Regions from separate parts of the Limnohabitans sp. JirII-29 genome, predicted to be linked through region 2. Evidence: predicted binding sites of a transcription regulator. Region 2 holds the regulator's gene; each other region holds the start of a gene.
The links. The regulator FNR, encoded in region 2, switches genes on or off when oxygen is low (the NO sensors DNR and NnrR bind a similar motif). The targets are predictions, from matches to a motif close to TTGATNNNNATCAA.

Region 1 (4,171 bases), on a different contig from region 2:
CCAGGCTTTGAAGCTGCCGCGCTTTTCGGTCACCATCAGGGAATGGATCAAGGCCGTAGCCACCAGCCAGGGCATGAGCGAAGCGTTTTCGACCGGGTCCCAAAACCACCAACCGCCCCAGCCCAATTCGTAATACGCCCACCACGAACCCAAGCCAATGCCAAAGGTCAGGAAGGTCCAGGCAATCACCGTCCATGGGCGCGACCAACGCGCCCAGGCGGCATCCAAACGACCACTGAGCAAAGCAGCCACCGCAAACGCGAACGCCACCGACATGCCCACATAGCCCATGTAGAGCATGGGCGGGTGAATCACCAAACCGGGGTCTTGCAACAAGGGGTTCAAGTCCCGGCCATCCAGGGCCGCAGGCAACAAACGTTCAAACGGATTGGAGGTGGTCAAGATGAACAGCAAAAAGCCCACCGAAATCAGCCCCAGCACACCCAGCACCCGCGCCACCATGTCCAGCGGCAAGCTGCGCGAAAACAGCGCCACCGAGACCGACCACAGCGCCAGCAACAACACCCACAGCAGCAGCGAGCCTTCATGGCCGCCCCACACCGCAGCAAACTGGTAGGGCTTGGGCAACAAAGAATTGGAGTGTTGTGCCACGTACTGCACAGAAAAATCGTTGTTCAAAAAGCACGATGCCAAGGCACCAAAAGCCAGCGCCACCAACACGAACTGCAAGGCCGCCGTGGGACGCGCCAGGCTCTGCAAGGTGACTTGCATCTGCGTGCCGCGCACATACGTGCCCAGCAAGGGCAGCACGCCTTGTAGCAGCGCCACCACCGCCGCCAAGATCAGCGCGAAATGTCCGAACTCAGCGTTCATGGGGTAGCTTTCAGAGATTGAGCGGCTTTGGCAGCCGTGGCTTGATCGAGCGCATGTTTGGCTTCCGGTGGCATGTAGTTTTCGTCGTGCTTGGCCAATACCTCGCTGGCCACAAACACACCGTCCTCACCCAGCTTGCCTTGGGCCACCACGCCGCGGCCCTCTTTGAACAAGTCGGGCAACAGACCGACATAGGTCACAGTCATGTCTTGCGCGGTGTCGGTGATGACAAAACGCACGGTGTTGCCATCGCGCTGCAAGCTGCCGTCTTTCACCATGCCACCCGCACGGAAGGTACGCCCCTTGGGAGCCTCGCCCTGGCTGACCTGGGTCGGCGTGAAGAAGAACACCAAGTTGCTTTGGAAAGCATTCAACACGAAGGCCGCAGCGGCTGCAAGCACCACGATGCCTGCGGCAATCAGGGCAAAGCGTTTGGTTCTGGGTTTCATCACGACATATCCTCTGCCGGCAATTCGGCCAACACACGTTCGGCACGCAACTGCGCCAGCACCTGGCGACGCGCCACACGCGCTTGCAGCACTTCCAGCGCCAACAGGCCAAAAGTCACCCCCATGCTGCCCCACACATAAACGGCATAGCCGCCCATGGCCCAAAAATCAGCCCAACTGTTCCAGGTCATGACTGCACCTCCGGCAACTCGTTGACCCAGCTTGCATGGCGCTCACGCTGCAAGATCAAGGTACGCACGCGGTACAGCACCAGCGCCAAGGTGTAAAACCAAAACGCCAAGGCCATCAACAACATGGCCCACAGCATGACCGCCGCCATGGTGGGCGATTTGGTCAACGACACAGAAGCACCTTGGTGCAAAGTGTTCCACCACTTCACTGAGAAATAAATGATGGGCACATTGATGGCGCCCACGATGGCCACCAAGGCGCCGGCTCGGTCACCACGTCGCGTGTCGTCAATGGCCGAGGTCAAGGCGATGTAGCCGAGGTACAAAAAGAAAAGGATCAACTCTGAAGTCAGGCGCGCATCCCACACCCACCAGGCGCCCCACATGGGCTTGCCCCACAAGGCACCGGTCCACAACGACAGAAACGCAAACAAAGCGCCCGTGGGTGCCAGCGCACGCGTCATCATGCCCGACAAGCGTGTGTTGAAGGTCAAACCCAACACGCTCCAAAACGCCATGGCCAGGTATATGACCATCGACATCCAAGACGCGGGCACATGCACGAAGATGATGCGATAGCCCTCGCCTTGCTGGAAATCGGTGGGAGCCACCATGAAGCCCAACCACAGCCCAGCCCACAACAAGACCGATGCCAACACGGCCAACCACGGCCACCAGCGACCCGCCAAACCATAGAAAGTTTGCGGGGCCGCATAGTAAAACCAGGGGGTGCCGGAGCGAGACTTATTGATCACCAATTGATTACAGCGCAATGCGCAAAAACAGCTAACGGCACAGAATACCAAACAGCCCATCGGTCCATGGTCTATAAGGTCATCACGGAGCTCACAGGCCCCATTCGCGCGAGGCCTTGATTTTAAGCGCCGCCCCAGACAGCCCTCAGCCTTAGCCCTCAGCTTCTTCTTTTGATGTGGGTCAAGCGGTCATGAGGCTTGGTATGACATCCTGCGAACACAACATTTCGTACCCAAGAGGCAAGACCATGACACACCCCAGCATCCGCATCATCCGAGAAGAACACGCAGCCTTGTCGGCCATGCTGCAGTCGCTGCGCATGATGCTCCAGCGCGGCCCCAAAGATGCGCCAGAAAGATTCTTTGATGTGCTGCGCAGCATGCTGTTCTACATCGACGAATTTCCCGAACGCTTGCACCACACCAAAGAATCGGCCTTGCTATTTCCGGCTGTGGCCGAAAAATCACCGCAGTGCAAAGAGGTGATCCAGCAACTCGAGCGCGACCACACCAAAGGCGAAGCCAACGTACGTGAGTTGCAGCACCTGCTGCTGGCTTGGGAACTGCTGGGCAATTCGCGCCAAACCGCTTTCGAGTTGGCGGCCAATCGCTTCATTGACTTCTACATGCAGCACATGCAGTTGGAAGAAACAGCTGTCATTCCCGCAGCACTCCAGGTGCTCAGCCCGCAAGACTGGGAAAAACTCGATGCAGCGTTTGAGAAAAACTGCGACCCCTTGACCGGCAAATACCCACGCGAACCTTTGTACGACCGCCTGTTCACCCGCATCACCATGAACGCCCCCGAGCCCATTGGACTGGGCCGCGGTTGACCCCCTCACTCCAACGCAATGCGCAAGGCGGCGGAACAGGCCCAGGGACTGAAGAAGGTGGCGGGCAACAACATGGCCATCAAAATCGAGAAATGGGCCTGGCTGCCCAAGCCACTGGCCTGGGCCTCGACAGCGCCCGCGCCAAACACCAACACTGGCACGAACAAGGGCAAGACCAGCAAGGACAACAACACCCCGCCTCCGCGCACACCCAGCGTCAACGCGGCACCAATGCCCCCCACCAACGACAGAATGGGCGTGCCCACCAACAAGGCCAAGGTGAGGGTGAGCAAAGCATCTGCGGACAGATCAAACTGCAAACCCAGCACCGGTGCCAGAAGTACCAAGGGCAGTCCGGAGACCAACCAGTGCGCCAGCATCTTGGCGCTCACCAAAACCGGCAAAGGTGTGGGTGACAAAGCCATTTGCTCCAAGGTGCCGTCTCGGTAGTCAGCCTCAAACAAACGCTGCAAGGCCAGCATGCTCGACAACAGCGCGCCCACCCACAACACACCCGGTGCCACCAGACGCAAGGTGTTGAGCTCGGGGCCAATGCCCAACGGAAACAAGGCCGCCACGACGACAAAGAAAAACACAGCGGTCAAGACTTCGCTTTTGCGGCGCATGGCCAGCAGCAAGTCCCGTCTTAGCACCGCAGCAAAAGCGGCCCCAGTGGTCGAACTCATGGAGCAGCCTCCAAGCGATAACGCTGCACATCGACCGGTGTGCCATCGGTGCGCGCCAGACTGACCGTTTGGTGGCTGGTGAAGAGCACCATGCCACCCTGGGCCACATGCTCGGCCATCAACACCCGCAACGCATCCACCGCCTTGATATCCAGGGCCACAAAAGGTTCGTCCAGCACCCACAGCGGGGCCTGACTGGCCCACAAACGGGCCAAGGCCGTGCGACGTTTTTGCCCCTGCGACATGACACGCAATGGCAAGTGTTCACGCCCACGCAAACCCATGCGGGCCAACGCAGACAGTGCTTCGGCCTGGCTTAAAGCACGTCCGGCCACAGCCGCATCGGACAACAGGTTTTCCAAGGCGGTGAGTTCTTCTTTGAGCGACAACGCATGCCCCAAATAGAACAAAGCTGCGCGAAAG
Region 2 (4,171 bases):
CGAGGCGATGGTCTCGCTTTATGCGGCCAGCCAAAAAATCTACCCCCGTTCTGTCGAAGGCATCTTTGCCTATTGGCGTTGGATCTTGGTGGTCCTGACCCAGTTGCTTTTTTACGGTCTGCCCTGGCTTGAATGGGGCACGCGTCAGGCGGTGTTGTTTGATCTGGCCTCGCGCAGGTTTTATATCTTTGGTTTGGTCTTGTACCCACAAGACTTCATTTACCTCACCGGCTTGTTGGTGATCTCAGCCTTGTCGCTGTTTTTGTTCACTGCCGTGGCGGGCCGTTTGTGGTGTGGTTATGCCTGTCCACAAACTGTGTACAGCGAAATATTTTTATGGATTGAGCGAAAAATCGAAGGTGATCGCTCAGCCCGCATGCGCTTGGACGATGCCGAGTTCTCGCTCGAAAAGCTGGTGAAGAAGTGGTACAAGCACCTGATCTGGATTTTCTTTTCCATCTGGACCGGCTTCACCTTTGTAGGCTACTTCACGCCGATTCGTGAGTTGGCCATGGAATTCTTTTTGAGCCACATGAGTTCATGGGAACTCTTTTGGGTGTTTTTCTACGCTTTTGCCACCTACGGCAACGCGGGTTTCATGCGTGAGCAAGTGTGCAAATACATGTGTCCTTATGCACGCTTTCAAAGCGCCATGTTTGACCATGACACCTTGATCGTCACGTATGACACCGAACGGGGCGAACCCCGTGGCCCACGCTCACGCAAAGCCGATTTGGGCACGCTCAACTTAGGTTCTTGTGTGGATTGCTCTTTGTGTGTGCAGGTATGCCCGACGGGCATTGATATTCGCCAGGGCTTGCAGTACGAGTGCATTGGTTGTGGTGCGTGCGCCGATGTCTGCGACACCGTGATGGACAAGATGGGCTATGCCAAAGGCCTGATTCGTTACACCACACAAAACGCGATGGAAAACAAATGGACGCCACGTCAGATGTGGATGCGTTTGTTGCGTCCCCGTGTGCAGATCTACACCATGATCCTGGTGGCGTTGGTGGTGGGCTTGCTGGTGTCGTTGAGCATGCGTACACCGTTCAAGGTGGATGTGGTGCGCGACCGCGCGTCGCTGGCGCGTATCACCGAGTACGGCACTTTAGAGAACGTCTATCGCCTGCAAATCATGAATGCAGCAGAGTCTGAACAGACCTACCACTTGACGGTCAAAGGTTTGCCACAGCTACGCATTGAAACTGAAACCGATGTGGTCGTTGCACCCGCTCAAGCTCGCTGGATTGTGTTGCGCGCCGATATCCCGTATGGTTCTGCTGAGGCTGGATCTCACAAAATCGAGTTTGAAATTCAAGCACAGGAGTCTGGCCAATCGGTGGTCGAGAAGTCAGTGTTCATTGTGCCGAGGTAATCCTATGACTGCATTGAAACAACAACACGACACGCAACCTTGGTGGAAGTACGGCCATGTGTGGCTCATCATTGCAGGGCCAGCGGTGGTCGTGGTGGCTGGGTTCGTGACCTTGGCCATCGCCATCCGCATTCCTGATCCGGTGGTGGCTGAGGACTATTACCGCCAAGGCCTGAACATCAACAAAACCCTAGCTGAACAAGCGCAGCAGATGATGCCAGCCATGCAAGCGCGCAACCACGTGGCGACGCCAAAAGCGCAGATGCCCACGAAAACCCCATGATGGAAAACCATCAAGCGGGCCTACACTGATGACGAGTTCCTAACAAGGAGAATTTTGATGTTGGCACAACGCATGATGTGGATCGTATGGCCCGCCTTTTTGGTGGCAGGTGTTTTGGAAGTCGTGGTGTTTGCCATGTTTGACCCCCAAGACATGCAATGGTTCGGACAACCTGTTGAGATGTCGCGTCAAGGCATTTACACCCTGTCTTTTTTCGCCTTTTGGATCATCACCGCAGGGTCCAGTGCGCTGACCACCTTGTTGTCCATGTCTCCGTTTGAAACCAACCGTTGCCCGATGGTCCCTACCGAGCGGCCCGATGGATGTCCTAAACAAGAATCCTGCTGCGAGCAACCTGTTTGAACACTTGATTTACTCCAAACAAAAGGCCTGCATCAGCAGGCCTTTTGTTTGGGGCGCAAGCGCTTAAGTGGGCTGGCACGTTTGTGCGTTGACCAACAGCTTGAGGGCTTCGGTGTTCAAGATGCGCACATGACGCTGCTTCACTTCGACAATGCCTTCGTCGGCAAATTTTGAAAACGTGCGGCTCACGGTTTCAAGTTTGAGCCCCAAATAGCTGCCAATTTCCTCGCGCGTCATACGCAAAATCAACTCGGATTGCGAAAACCCACGTGCATGCAAGCGTTGCACCAAGTTCAACAAAAAGGCCGCCAAGCGTTCTTCAGCGCGCATGCTGCCCAACAGCAACATCACGCCGTGTTCGCGCACGATTTCGCGGCTCATGATTTTGTGCACATGACGCTGCAAGGCATTGATGTCGCGCGACAGTTCTTCGATGCGGTCAAAAGGCATCACACACACTTCGGCATCTTCCAGCGCCACGGCATCACAGGTGTGCAGGTCGCTGACGATGCCATCCAAGCCAATGATTTCGCCCGCCATCTGAAAGCCCGTCACTTGGTCACGACCATCTTCTGAGGAGACACAGGTTTTGAAGAAGCCGGTACGAATGGCGTAGAGCGCGTTGAACTTTTCACCATTCCTGAACAAGCTTTCGCCACGGGGCACACGTCGGCGGATGGCCACGATGTCATCGATGCGATTGAGTTCGTCGTCAGACAGACCCAAAGGCATACACAGCTCGCGCAAGTTGCAGTTGGAGCAAGCGACTTTGATGCTAGGGATACTCATAGGGTGGGATAAAACAGTGAGTTGATACAGGTCAAAGTGTGTCAGTCAACTTATGGGCACATTATCCTCCTGAAAAGGATAACCATCGATGACCTCTCCTCAAACCAACAACCTGGCTTCAAGACCTGTCGATGTGATGAGCCCAGATCTACTGCGTCGCTACGACGTGGCAGGCCCACGCTACACCTCCTACCCCACCGCCGATCGGTTTGTCGAGGCCTTTGGCGAGAGCGATTATTTGCAGGCGCTGCAACAGCGTCGCGAAGGCGTGGCGGTCAAAGCCTATCCGCTGTCCTTGTACATCCACATCCCGTTTTGTGAGGCGCTGTGTTACTACTGTGCCTGCAACAAGATCATCACCAAACACCATGAGCGGGGTGCTGAGTATTTGCGCTACCTGGAGCGCGAGGTGGCTTTGAATGTGGCGCACTTAGGCGCAGGCCAAACGGTGTCACAACTGCACCTGGGTGGCGGCAGCCCCACGTTTTTGAGCGATGACGAGCTGCGCGCGTTGATGGCCATGTTGCGCCGCAATTTTGAATTTGCGCCCGGTGGCGAATACTCCATCGAGGTTGACCCGCGTACCGTGACCGCCGAGCGTTTGAACACCTTGGCGTTGCTGGGCTTCAACCGTCTGAGCTTTGGCGTGCAAGACTTTGACCCCGACGTGCAAAAAGCCGTGCACCGCATTCAGCCTGCACAGCAGGTGTTTGACTTGGTGGCCGCGTCCCGCGCACTGGGCTTTGACTCGGTCAACATCGACTTGATTTACGGCCTGCCCATGCAGACGCCTGAGACTTTTGAACGCACTCTGGCCCAAGTGGTGGACTTGCGCCCTGACCGCATTGCTTTGTATGGCTATGCGCATTTGCCAGAACGCTTCAAACCGCAGCGGCGCATTCACAGCCAAGACTTGCCGCCTGCCAGCGCCAAGTTGGTCATGCTCTCCAGTGCATTGCGTGTGCTCATGGGCGCGGGCTATGTGTACGTGGGCATGGACCACTTTGCTTTGCCCAACGATGCCTTGGCCGTGGCCAAACGCCAAGGTCGCTTGCACCGCAATTTCCAGGGCTACAGCACGCAGCCCGATTGCGACTTGATCGCGCTGGGTGTCTCCGCCATTGGCCATGTGGGGGCCACGTTCAGCCAAAACGTCAAAACCTTAGAGGCTTACTACGACCTGCTTGACCAAGGGCGTTTGCCAGTAGAACGCGGCTTGGCTTTGTCTCGCGACGATTTGGTACGCCGCACCATCATCATGGCTTTGATGTGCCAAGGCCATGTCCTGTTTGAGTCGGTCGAAGTGGCGCATTTGCTGGATTTCAAAAAGTACTTCGCCACCGAGCTTCAAACCTTGG
Region 3 (4,171 bases), on a different contig from region 2:
CGGTAGGCGCGGTGATGATTTCGGCCATGTCGCGGGCCGGTTACCCAGCGGCTTTTTCGGCCAGTGTGGTGGGGGCTGCGGCTGCCACCGACATCTTGATTCCGCCTTCGGTGGCCTTCATCGTGTATTCGGTGTTGGTGCCAGGGGCTTCGGTGCCTGCGCTGTTTGCCGCGGGCATGGTGCCGGGGGTGTTGGCCGGTTTGGCCTTGATCATCCCCACCGTGTGGATGGCGCGCAAACACAAGATGGGTGCGCTGGAGGCCAGCCTGCCACGCCCCCCGTTTTGGCAAAGCCTGCGCGAAGCCTCGTGGGGCTTGGCCGCACCGGTGCTGATTTTGGGTGGCATGCGTGCCGGTTGGTTCACCCCCACCGAAGCGGCTGTGGTGGCCGTGTTCTACGGCTTGTTTGTGGGCATGGTGATTCACCGCACCATTGCAGTTCGCGACCTGTTTGTCATCTTGCGCGAGTCGGGGGAGTTGTCGGCCATCATCTTGCTAGTGGTGTCGCTGGCGGGCATCTTTGCCTACTCGTTGTCCACACTGGGCGTGATCGACCCGATCACCCAAGCCATCGTTAACTCTGGGCTGGGCGAGTACGGTGTGTTGGCCTTGTTGATCTTGATGCTCATCACCGTGGGCATGTTCTTGGACGGCGTGTCGATCTTTTTGATTTTTGTGCCCTTGCTGTGGCCCATCGTGCAGTTCTACAAATGGGACCCGGTGTGGTTTGGCGTCATCCTCACACTCAAAGTGGCGCTGGGTCAGTTCACGCCCCCGTTGGCGGTGAACCTGATGGTGTCTTGCCGCATTGCGGGCGTGCGCATGGAGGAGACCGTGCGCTGGGTTGGCTGGATGCTGTTTTCGATGTTCTTGGTGATGGTGGCCGTCATCGCTTGGCCAGAGTTGGCCTTGTGGCTGCCGCGTTACATGGGCTACTGATTTTGCGACCGTTGATTTTTATAAGGAGACATTCATGAAACTTCGTCGAACTCTCGTGAGCGTGTTGGCTGCGGCCACCGCGCTGGCCGCCTTCTCGGTGGCCGCACCGGCACAAACCTACAAAGCTGAGTACCGCATGTCACTGGTGCTGGGCCCTCCCACCCCTTGGGGACAAGCGGGCAAGCTGTGGGCCGACATGGTGAAAGAGCGCACGCAGGGGCGCATCAACATCAAGCTCTACCCCGGTGTGTCGCTGATTCAAGGCGACCAAACGCGCGAGTTCAGCGCCCTGCGCCAAGGTGTGATCGACATGGCGGTGGGCTCGACCATCAACTGGTCTCCCCAGGTGAAAGAACTCAATTTGTTCTCGCTGCCCTTTTTGATGCCCGACTACGCTGCGCTGGACGCGCTGACGCAAGGCGAGGTGGGAAAGAAGATTTTTCAAACCCTCGACAAGTCTGGCGTGATGCCACTGGCCTGGGGTGAGAACGGCTACCGCGAAGTGACCAACTCCAAGCGCGTGATCAAGTCGCCCGAAGACCTCAAGGGCATGAAGATTCGTGTGGTGGGTTCGCCCATCTTCTCGGACATGTTCAGCGCCATGGGAGCCAATCCCACGCAAATGAGCTGGGCCGATGCGCAACCCGCCCTCTCAAGCGGCGCGGTGGATGGTCAAGAAAACCCCTTGTTCTTATTCACGGTGCTCAAGATGCACACCGTGGGTCAAAAATTCGTCACCACTTGGGGCTACATGGCCGATCCGCTGATCTTTGTGGTGAACAAAGAGATTTGGAACTCATGGACCGCGGCTGACCAAGCCATCGTGCGCCAAGCCGCCATCGATGCCGGTCATCAAGAAATTGCCATGGCCCGCAAAGGCTTGATCGAAGCCGACAAACCGGTGCTCAAAGACATTGCTGCCATGGGCGTGACTGTGACCCAACTCACTCCTGCCGAACGCGACGCGTTTGTGAAAGTCACTCGCCCCGTGTACGAGAAGTGGAAAAAGACCGTCGGCGTCGAGCTGGTGGACATGGCTGAAAAAGCCATTGCTGCTCGCAAGAAATAAGCGGCGCAGAGTCAGCACATCTGAATTTCTGGAGCAAAGGGGCAAACACAGCATCTTCATCGAATCTTGATTCATGTTAGTTTGATCAAGATCACGCAAGGTGCTGTTTATTCACTCTATAGTTCACCAACTCATTTCCAAGGAGCAACGCATGAAGCTTTTAGTCGCGATCGATGGTTCAAAAAATTCGCTGTCTGGCGCCAAGTACGCCGCCACATTGGCTGCGTCACTCAAGGGCAAAAGTCACATCACGATCATTTCTGTGCATGACGACACGGCTTTGAAACATTTCAAAAAATACGTGCCCAAAGACGCGGTCAGCGACTACCTGCGCGGGCTGAGCGAGAAAGACATTGGCAGCGCACAAAAGCTGTTCGACAAAATGGGCGTGGCCCACGACATGGTGATTCGCTATGGTCACCCTGCCGATCAAATCAAGGCCGAGTCCGAATCGGGCAAGTTCGACATGATCGTGATGGGCTCCAAAGGCCGCTCATCCATCAAAGACTTGGTGGTGGGCTCGGTGGCTCACAAGGTACTGGCTGTGGCCAAAGTGCCGGTGCTACTGGTCAAGTGAGCTGAGGAAACTCTCCAGCAACTGATGGAAGGTGTCCGGGGCTTCCACCTCGGGCAAATGCCCAATGCCGACCAACTCAACCAATCGCCCATGCGGCAATTGGGGCAAGAGAAGGTCGGCATTGTCTTGTCTGGGGTTGGTGCGGTCTTCGCTGCCCTGCACCAGCAACACGGGCATGGTGAGAGCGGCGGCGAAATCAGGCGTGTAAAAGTCGCTCAATCTGAATGACACCGCCCGCAACAAGCCCGCCGCTTGCGTGCCGCGCGTGACGGCCACCAACATGGCCCGCAACGCGGGCGAGGCGTGAGGCCCCACCAGGTTGTCCACCCCCGCATCACCGTATTGGTAGCTACCCAAGCGTATGCGTCGGGCCCGTGCCTCAAAGGCTTCGCGCCGTTGTGCACTGAGCTGCTTTTGGCCCACGCCTGTGCCGGTCAAAATCAAACGCTCAACGCGTTGTGGATGGCGCATGGCAAAGGCCTGCGCCACCACCGAACCAAACGAGTTGCCGCACAACACCATGTCATGGATGTCCAATGCCTGGGTAAAGTCCGCCACGGCCTGTGCGTAGTCGGCATCGCTGGGGTGCTCGGTCTTCAAGTTGTCGCTCATCCAGTAGCCGGGTGCGTTCCAGGCCACCACGCGAAAGCGATGGCTCAGTGACGCAAATTGAAAGCGAAAGTAGGTGGCATTGCTGCCAATGCCATGTAAAAACAACACACACGGCGCATCCGCAGGTCCAGCTTCGATGTAAGAGAAGCGGTCGCCCAAGTAGCGTGCTTGGGACTCTTGCGGGATACGTGCAAATCGCACTTCAGGCAGAGAAGGAAAGGCCATGGGGTGTGTCATGATCGGGGCCGATTTGAGTTCTGTGGGTGCTTGGACGTTGGGCCGCATCCTAACCTTTGGTATTTGGATACACACATGAAACATTGGATGGCGGTTTTGTTCGCGGCGCTCTGTGTGGCCGCAGGTTCAGCAAGCGCGCAAGAGTGGCCCACACGCCCCGTCAAACTCATCGTGCCCTACCCCGCAGGCGGCGGCGTGGATGTGATGGCACGGGCCCTGGCCCAACGCTTGCAAGACAAATGGCAGCAGCCCATCACCATCGACAACCGCCCCGGCGCCAACACCTTGATTGGCACGGAAGCGGTGGCCAGGTCCACGGACAACCACACCTTGCTGTTCACCACCGATGCCACCTTCACCATCAACCCACATCTCTACAGCAAGCTGCCCTACGACGCTGACAAAGACTTTGCGCCTGTGACGCAACTGGTGGCGTTCAGCCAAATGCTGGTGGCCAACGCCAGCCTGCCTGCCAACAACCTCAAAGAATTGCTGGCCATGGCCAAAGCCAAGCCCGGGTCTTTGTCGTACGCGTCGTATGGGCCGGGTAGCCAACCGCAGCTGGCCACCGAGATGCTCAAACAAAAAGCGGGCGTGTTCATCGTGCACATTCCTTACCGCGGCATTCCGCAGGCGGTGACCGCTGTGGTCAGTGGCGAAGTGCCGCTCACGTGGTCGGGCATTGTGTCGGCACGCCCCCACATGGCCAGCAAGCGCATCAAGCCCTTGGCTTATGGC
Region 4 (4,171 bases), 250 kb from region 2:
GCGGCGTTTTCCAGCGCTTGCAACTCCTGCAAGGTGTTGACGTTGCAAAAGGCCAAGTGATCATCGGTGGGTGCATCAAAGGGCACCACCACCGTGTGGTGCTGGGCGGTCCAGGCGTCGATCTTGCGCCCACCGCTGTGGGTGAAGCGCACCAGGCTCTCCAGCAGCTCGCGGCGCAGCAGGCAAAACACCGGTTGCGTGCGCACCTGCACCTCGCCTTGTGCGTTGGTTTCGAGGGCGGCAGCCATGGCAATGTCGGCGTTGTTCGCCGCCAATGCGTCGCCCAAGCGTTCGGCCAGATCGAGCGGAAAGCGCGGGCTGTCGCAGGGCACGGTCAGCAGGTAAGGCGTTTCGCAATGCTCCAGGCCTACCAGAAAGCCCGACAAGGGGCCCGCAAAGTCAGCCGAAGCATCGGGCCAGACCGACACCCCCAAAGACTCGTAAGCCGACAAATTGCGGTTGGCGTTGACCATGACCTCGGCCACTTGGGGGGCGAGGCGCATCAGGGTGTGCAACGCGAGGGGCATGCCGTTGAAGTTTTGCAAGCCCTTGTCCACGCCGCCCATGCGGCTGCCGCGTCCTCCGGCCAAGATGATGCCGGTGATGTCTTGGTGCAGGATGGGGTCTGTCATGGCTTATCCACCGATGTAGCTCATCTCAACCCGGCGTACCGCAGGGCTGGCGTCAGTGGGCAAGCTGGCGCGCAGCTCGGAGTAACGGTCATCGCGACCTTGCCAGATGTGGCCAATGGCCGAGGCCAGATCGGCGTCGGTGCTGTGAGCTTGGCGCAGCAACTGGCGCAGGTCGTAGCCCTGGCTGGCGAACAAACACAGGTAGAGCTTGCCTTCGGTGGACAAGCGGGCGCGGTTGCAATCGCGGCAAAACGCCTGGGTCACGCTGCTGATCACGCCCACTTCGCCCAGGCTTGGGTCAAAGCGGCCCGACGCATCGGCGTAGCCCCAGCGCTGTGCGGTTTCGCCAGCGGCGCTGGGTTCCAGGGGCACCAGTGGGTAGCTTTGTTGGATCAAGCGGATCACCTCGGCAGAAGGCAGCACGTCGTCCATGCACCAGCCGTTGGTGGCACCCACATCCATGTATTCGATGAAGCGCAGTGTGATGCCGCTGCCTCGGAAGTGGCGGGCCATGGGCACGATTTGGTTCACGTTGGTGCTGCGCTTGACCACCATGTTGACCTTGAGGCCGCTGCTGCGGCCTTGCGCGTCCAGGCCCAGCCCCGCTGCTTGTGCGGCGGCAATGCCGTCCAGCACGTCCGAGACCGGAAAGTCCACGTCGTTCATGGCGCGAAACACCGCGTCGTCCAGGCCGTCCAGGCTGACGGTCACGCGGTTCAAGCCCGCCTCTTTGAGGGCTTGCGCCTTGCGTGCGAGCAGCGAACCGTTGGTGGTGAGCGTCAGGTCGAGTGGCGAGCCATCGGGCGTGCGCAGCGCGGCCAGTTGAGCCACCAGCACCTCCAGGTTTTTGCGCAGCAGGGGCTCACCGCCGGTGAGGCGAATTTTGCGCACGCCGTGGCTGACAAATACTTGCGCTAGGCGGGTGATCTCTTCAAAGCTCAACAAGTCGCTGTGCGGCAGATAGGCATAGTCTTTGTTGAACACTTCTTTGGGCATGCAGTAGTTGCAGCGGAAGTTGCAGCGGTCGGTCACGCTGATGCGCAAATCATGCAAAGGACGACCCAGTGCATCGCTGAGCCCACCGCTGGCCAGAATAGGCTGCGTCGGGACCACCGCAGAAAGGGCTTGGAGGCGTTGGTCAACCAACGGAATGACGCGTTCAGACATTTCCCGATTTTGCCTCAGCACCCGATCCCCCCATGCCTTGATGTAGATCAGGGCGCAACGCATGGGCCGCGCGCATAGTTGGGCTGTTGTTACTCGAAAGGAGCACTTTGATGAAAATGCTGACTGATCTTTTTTCTACCGACTACGGGCTGATGAGTTTGGCCGTGATTGGGTTCGTTTTGGTCATGGCGGTGTACTTTCTGCGCGTGTTTTTGGGGTTGATGGACGAGACGGGCAAAAGCACCCACGAGTGAGCAGGGCCGCTGCTGAGGCCTTGCAGTGCATGGCCCACCCAGGGATCACTTAACATCGCATTCACCCATGCCGTGGCATGCACTGAATGCCCGATGGTTGTGATGTCCCCTTTGCCTGAAGAAACCCCCAGCGTCGCCGCACCCACCTTGGGCTTGCGTGTTCAGCCACCTGACAACGACAGCCTCACCCCCGCGCAGCAAGCCTTCAACCAATTGCTGGCGCGCATCGAGGCGGCGTCAGTCCAGATGGCGCGCTTGCAAGCATGGTCTGACCGTCACCGCTATGCACACATGCAGGTGTTGTATGAGGCGGCGAATCAAACCGCTCATCTTCATAAAAGCCTGTTGCTGTTGTTGCATGAACGTGTGCAAACGGCCGACTTGACGGCCCAGCAGCAACGCATGGCGCGCCAGCAAATGCGGCGCTTGATCACCCAATTGAGCCCATCCAGCGACCCGCAAGTTCAAGCACTGCATGAGCTCTACCACGAAGAGGACGCTGCACACGACGCGGCACAAGACAGCATGTTGGCAGCACAGCGTCTGCGCGAAAAGATCGAGGACGCCATGGGTCAGCCGCTGCACAACCCCAGCCTTTACCAAAGCCCCGATGAGGTGCTGGCCGCAGGCATGCGCCAGTGGCAACAACAGCACGACGCCGACGCGGCCCGCAAGGCGGCCAAGCGTGCGGCACGCAAAGCCCAGCGTCGGCCCACCCCACACCCACAGCATGTGCCGCAGCAAAGCGATGCCAAAAGTGCGATTCGTACCGTGTACCGACAACTCGCCAGCCTGTTGCATCCCGATCGTGAAATGGACCCGCAAGCGCAACAGCGCAAGACCCGCTTGATGGGCGAGGTCAATGCCGCCTACGAGCGCCAAGACCTCACCACCTTGCTGCACCTGCAATTGCAAGTGGCGCAGGTGGACCCGCAGCACATGGCGCGCATGTCGCATGACAAATTGGCCGCCATGTCTGTGTTGCTCAAAGAGCAGTTGGCCGCCTTGCAAGACGATGTGTGGCAGTTGCAGTCACGTCTCAGCCAGGAGCTCTGTGTAGCGCTGGATGTGCAGTCCAGCGAGGACACCTGGACACAGGCCTTGCAACGCATCCAGGCCGACCGGCGCTACGCGCTGGAGCGCCTACAGGCGGACTTGCGACGCATCCAGCACGACAGCGAACTCAAGCGCTGGCTCAAAGAGCAGGCGCTGCAAGCCAAAGAGCAAGCCAAGGCAGCAGCCCTGGACGGGCTGCTTTGAGGTGCTTCTTAGCCACTTAAGTGGCTTGCGCTGTCAGCCCATGGCAGCGCGATGTTGAGCTGCTTGGCGATAGGGCTGAGCTCGGCGCAAAGCGCTGACGACAAGGCAATGCCTTCTTGCAACTGCTGGCGCGCCATGCGGTCCCCACGTTCACCCGGCAGCAACACCTCGTGCGCTGGATCGCTGGCAGGCAGCGACTTGATGGCGCGTAACGTGTTCGCCAGGTCTTGCGCGTATCTGTCACGTTGGCAAATCTGAAAAGTATCCAGTGCGATGATGAGCGCGTTTTGCTTGTGTTGGCGAGCTCCGCTGTCAGACGACAACAGACCGGTCAAGATGGGGTTGCCCACCAACACACTGGTGAGCATTTCCACCATCAGCGCCAACCCAGAACCTTTGGGGCCACCCATTGGCAGCGGGGTGCTGGCCAGTGCCGCGTCGGTGGTGGGGTGGCCTTGGGCATCCAGGGCCCAACCCTCGGGCAAGGTCTGGCGCAGTTTCTTGGCTTGCATCAAGCGCCCCAGCGACACCACGCCGGTGGCCATGTCAAACACGATGGGCTGGTCGCCTGGGCCCGGCACAGCAATCGACAACGGCGCGGTCGATACACCTGCTGCTGCTGCCCCGTGGTAAGCCATGCTGGGGATGGAGGCCGCCATGGAGATGGCGGCCATGCCTTGGCGCGCCATGCGCTGCGTGATGAAGCCATGTGCACCCGTGTGCGTGGTGGCACGCACCAACACGCCCGCCATGCCGGTTTGCCGGGCGCGTGCCACCAGTTTGTCGGCGGCATGGCACATGGCCACCGCGCCCGGCGCTTGGTCGGCTTCGAGCACCATCAAGGCGGGCAAGTCGAGC

Region 1: B9Z39_RS12020 (hemerythrin domain-containing protein) is a predicted target of FNR. The motif match lies at 2,401-2,414, and genes of this name have one in related genera.
Region 3: B9Z39_RS09970 (universal stress protein) is a predicted target of FNR. The motif match lies at 2,089-2,102, and genes of this name have one in related genera.
Region 4: B9Z39_RS02110 (DUF3149 domain-containing protein) is a predicted target of FNR. The motif match lies at 1,837-1,850, and genes of this name have one in related genera.

Annotation. Positions count from the first base shown of each region.
Region 1 is NZ_NESB01000007.1:59,992-64,162, reverse strand. Features, by position in the region: gene B9Z39_RS12040 (heme lyase CcmF/NrfE family subunit) at 1-834, opposite strand, end outside; gene ccmE (cytochrome c maturation protein CcmE) at 831-1,283, opposite strand; gene ccmD (heme exporter protein CcmD) at 1,283-1,474, opposite strand; gene ccmC (heme ABC transporter permease CcmC) at 1,471-2,229, opposite strand; gene B9Z39_RS12020 (hemerythrin domain-containing protein) at 2,478-3,062, shown strand; gene ccmB (heme exporter protein CcmB) at 3,068-3,748, opposite strand; gene ccmA (cytochrome c biogenesis heme-transporting ATPase CcmA) at 3,745-4,171, opposite strand, start outside.
Region 2 is NZ_NESB01000001.1:183,120-187,290, forward strand. Features, by position in the region: gene ccoG (cytochrome c oxidase accessory protein CcoG) at 1-1,378, shown strand, start outside; gene B9Z39_RS00885 (FixH family protein) at 1,383-1,661, shown strand; gene B9Z39_RS00890 (hypothetical protein) at 1,719-2,024, shown strand; gene fnr (fumarate/nitrate reduction transcriptional regulator Fnr) at 2,088-2,813, opposite strand; gene hemN (oxygen-independent coproporphyrinogen III oxidase) at 2,902-4,171, shown strand, end outside.
Region 3 is NZ_NESB01000005.1:138,262-142,432, forward strand. Features, by position in the region: gene B9Z39_RS09960 (TRAP transporter large permease) at 1-938, shown strand, start outside; gene B9Z39_RS09965 (DctP family TRAP transporter solute-binding subunit) at 973-2,007, shown strand; gene B9Z39_RS09970 (universal stress protein) at 2,159-2,584, shown strand; gene B9Z39_RS09975 (alpha/beta fold hydrolase) at 2,570-3,421, opposite strand; gene B9Z39_RS09980 (tripartite tricarboxylate transporter substrate binding protein) at 3,509-4,171, shown strand, end outside.
Region 4 is NZ_NESB01000001.1:433,330-437,500, forward strand. Features, by position in the region: gene mobA (molybdenum cofactor guanylyltransferase MobA) at 1-632, opposite strand, end outside; gene moaA (GTP 3',8-cyclase MoaA) at 636-1,799, opposite strand; gene B9Z39_RS02110 (DUF3149 domain-containing protein) at 1,910-2,053, shown strand; gene B9Z39_RS02115 (J domain-containing protein) at 2,156-3,313, shown strand; gene B9Z39_RS02120 (Ldh family oxidoreductase) at 3,322-4,171, opposite strand, start outside.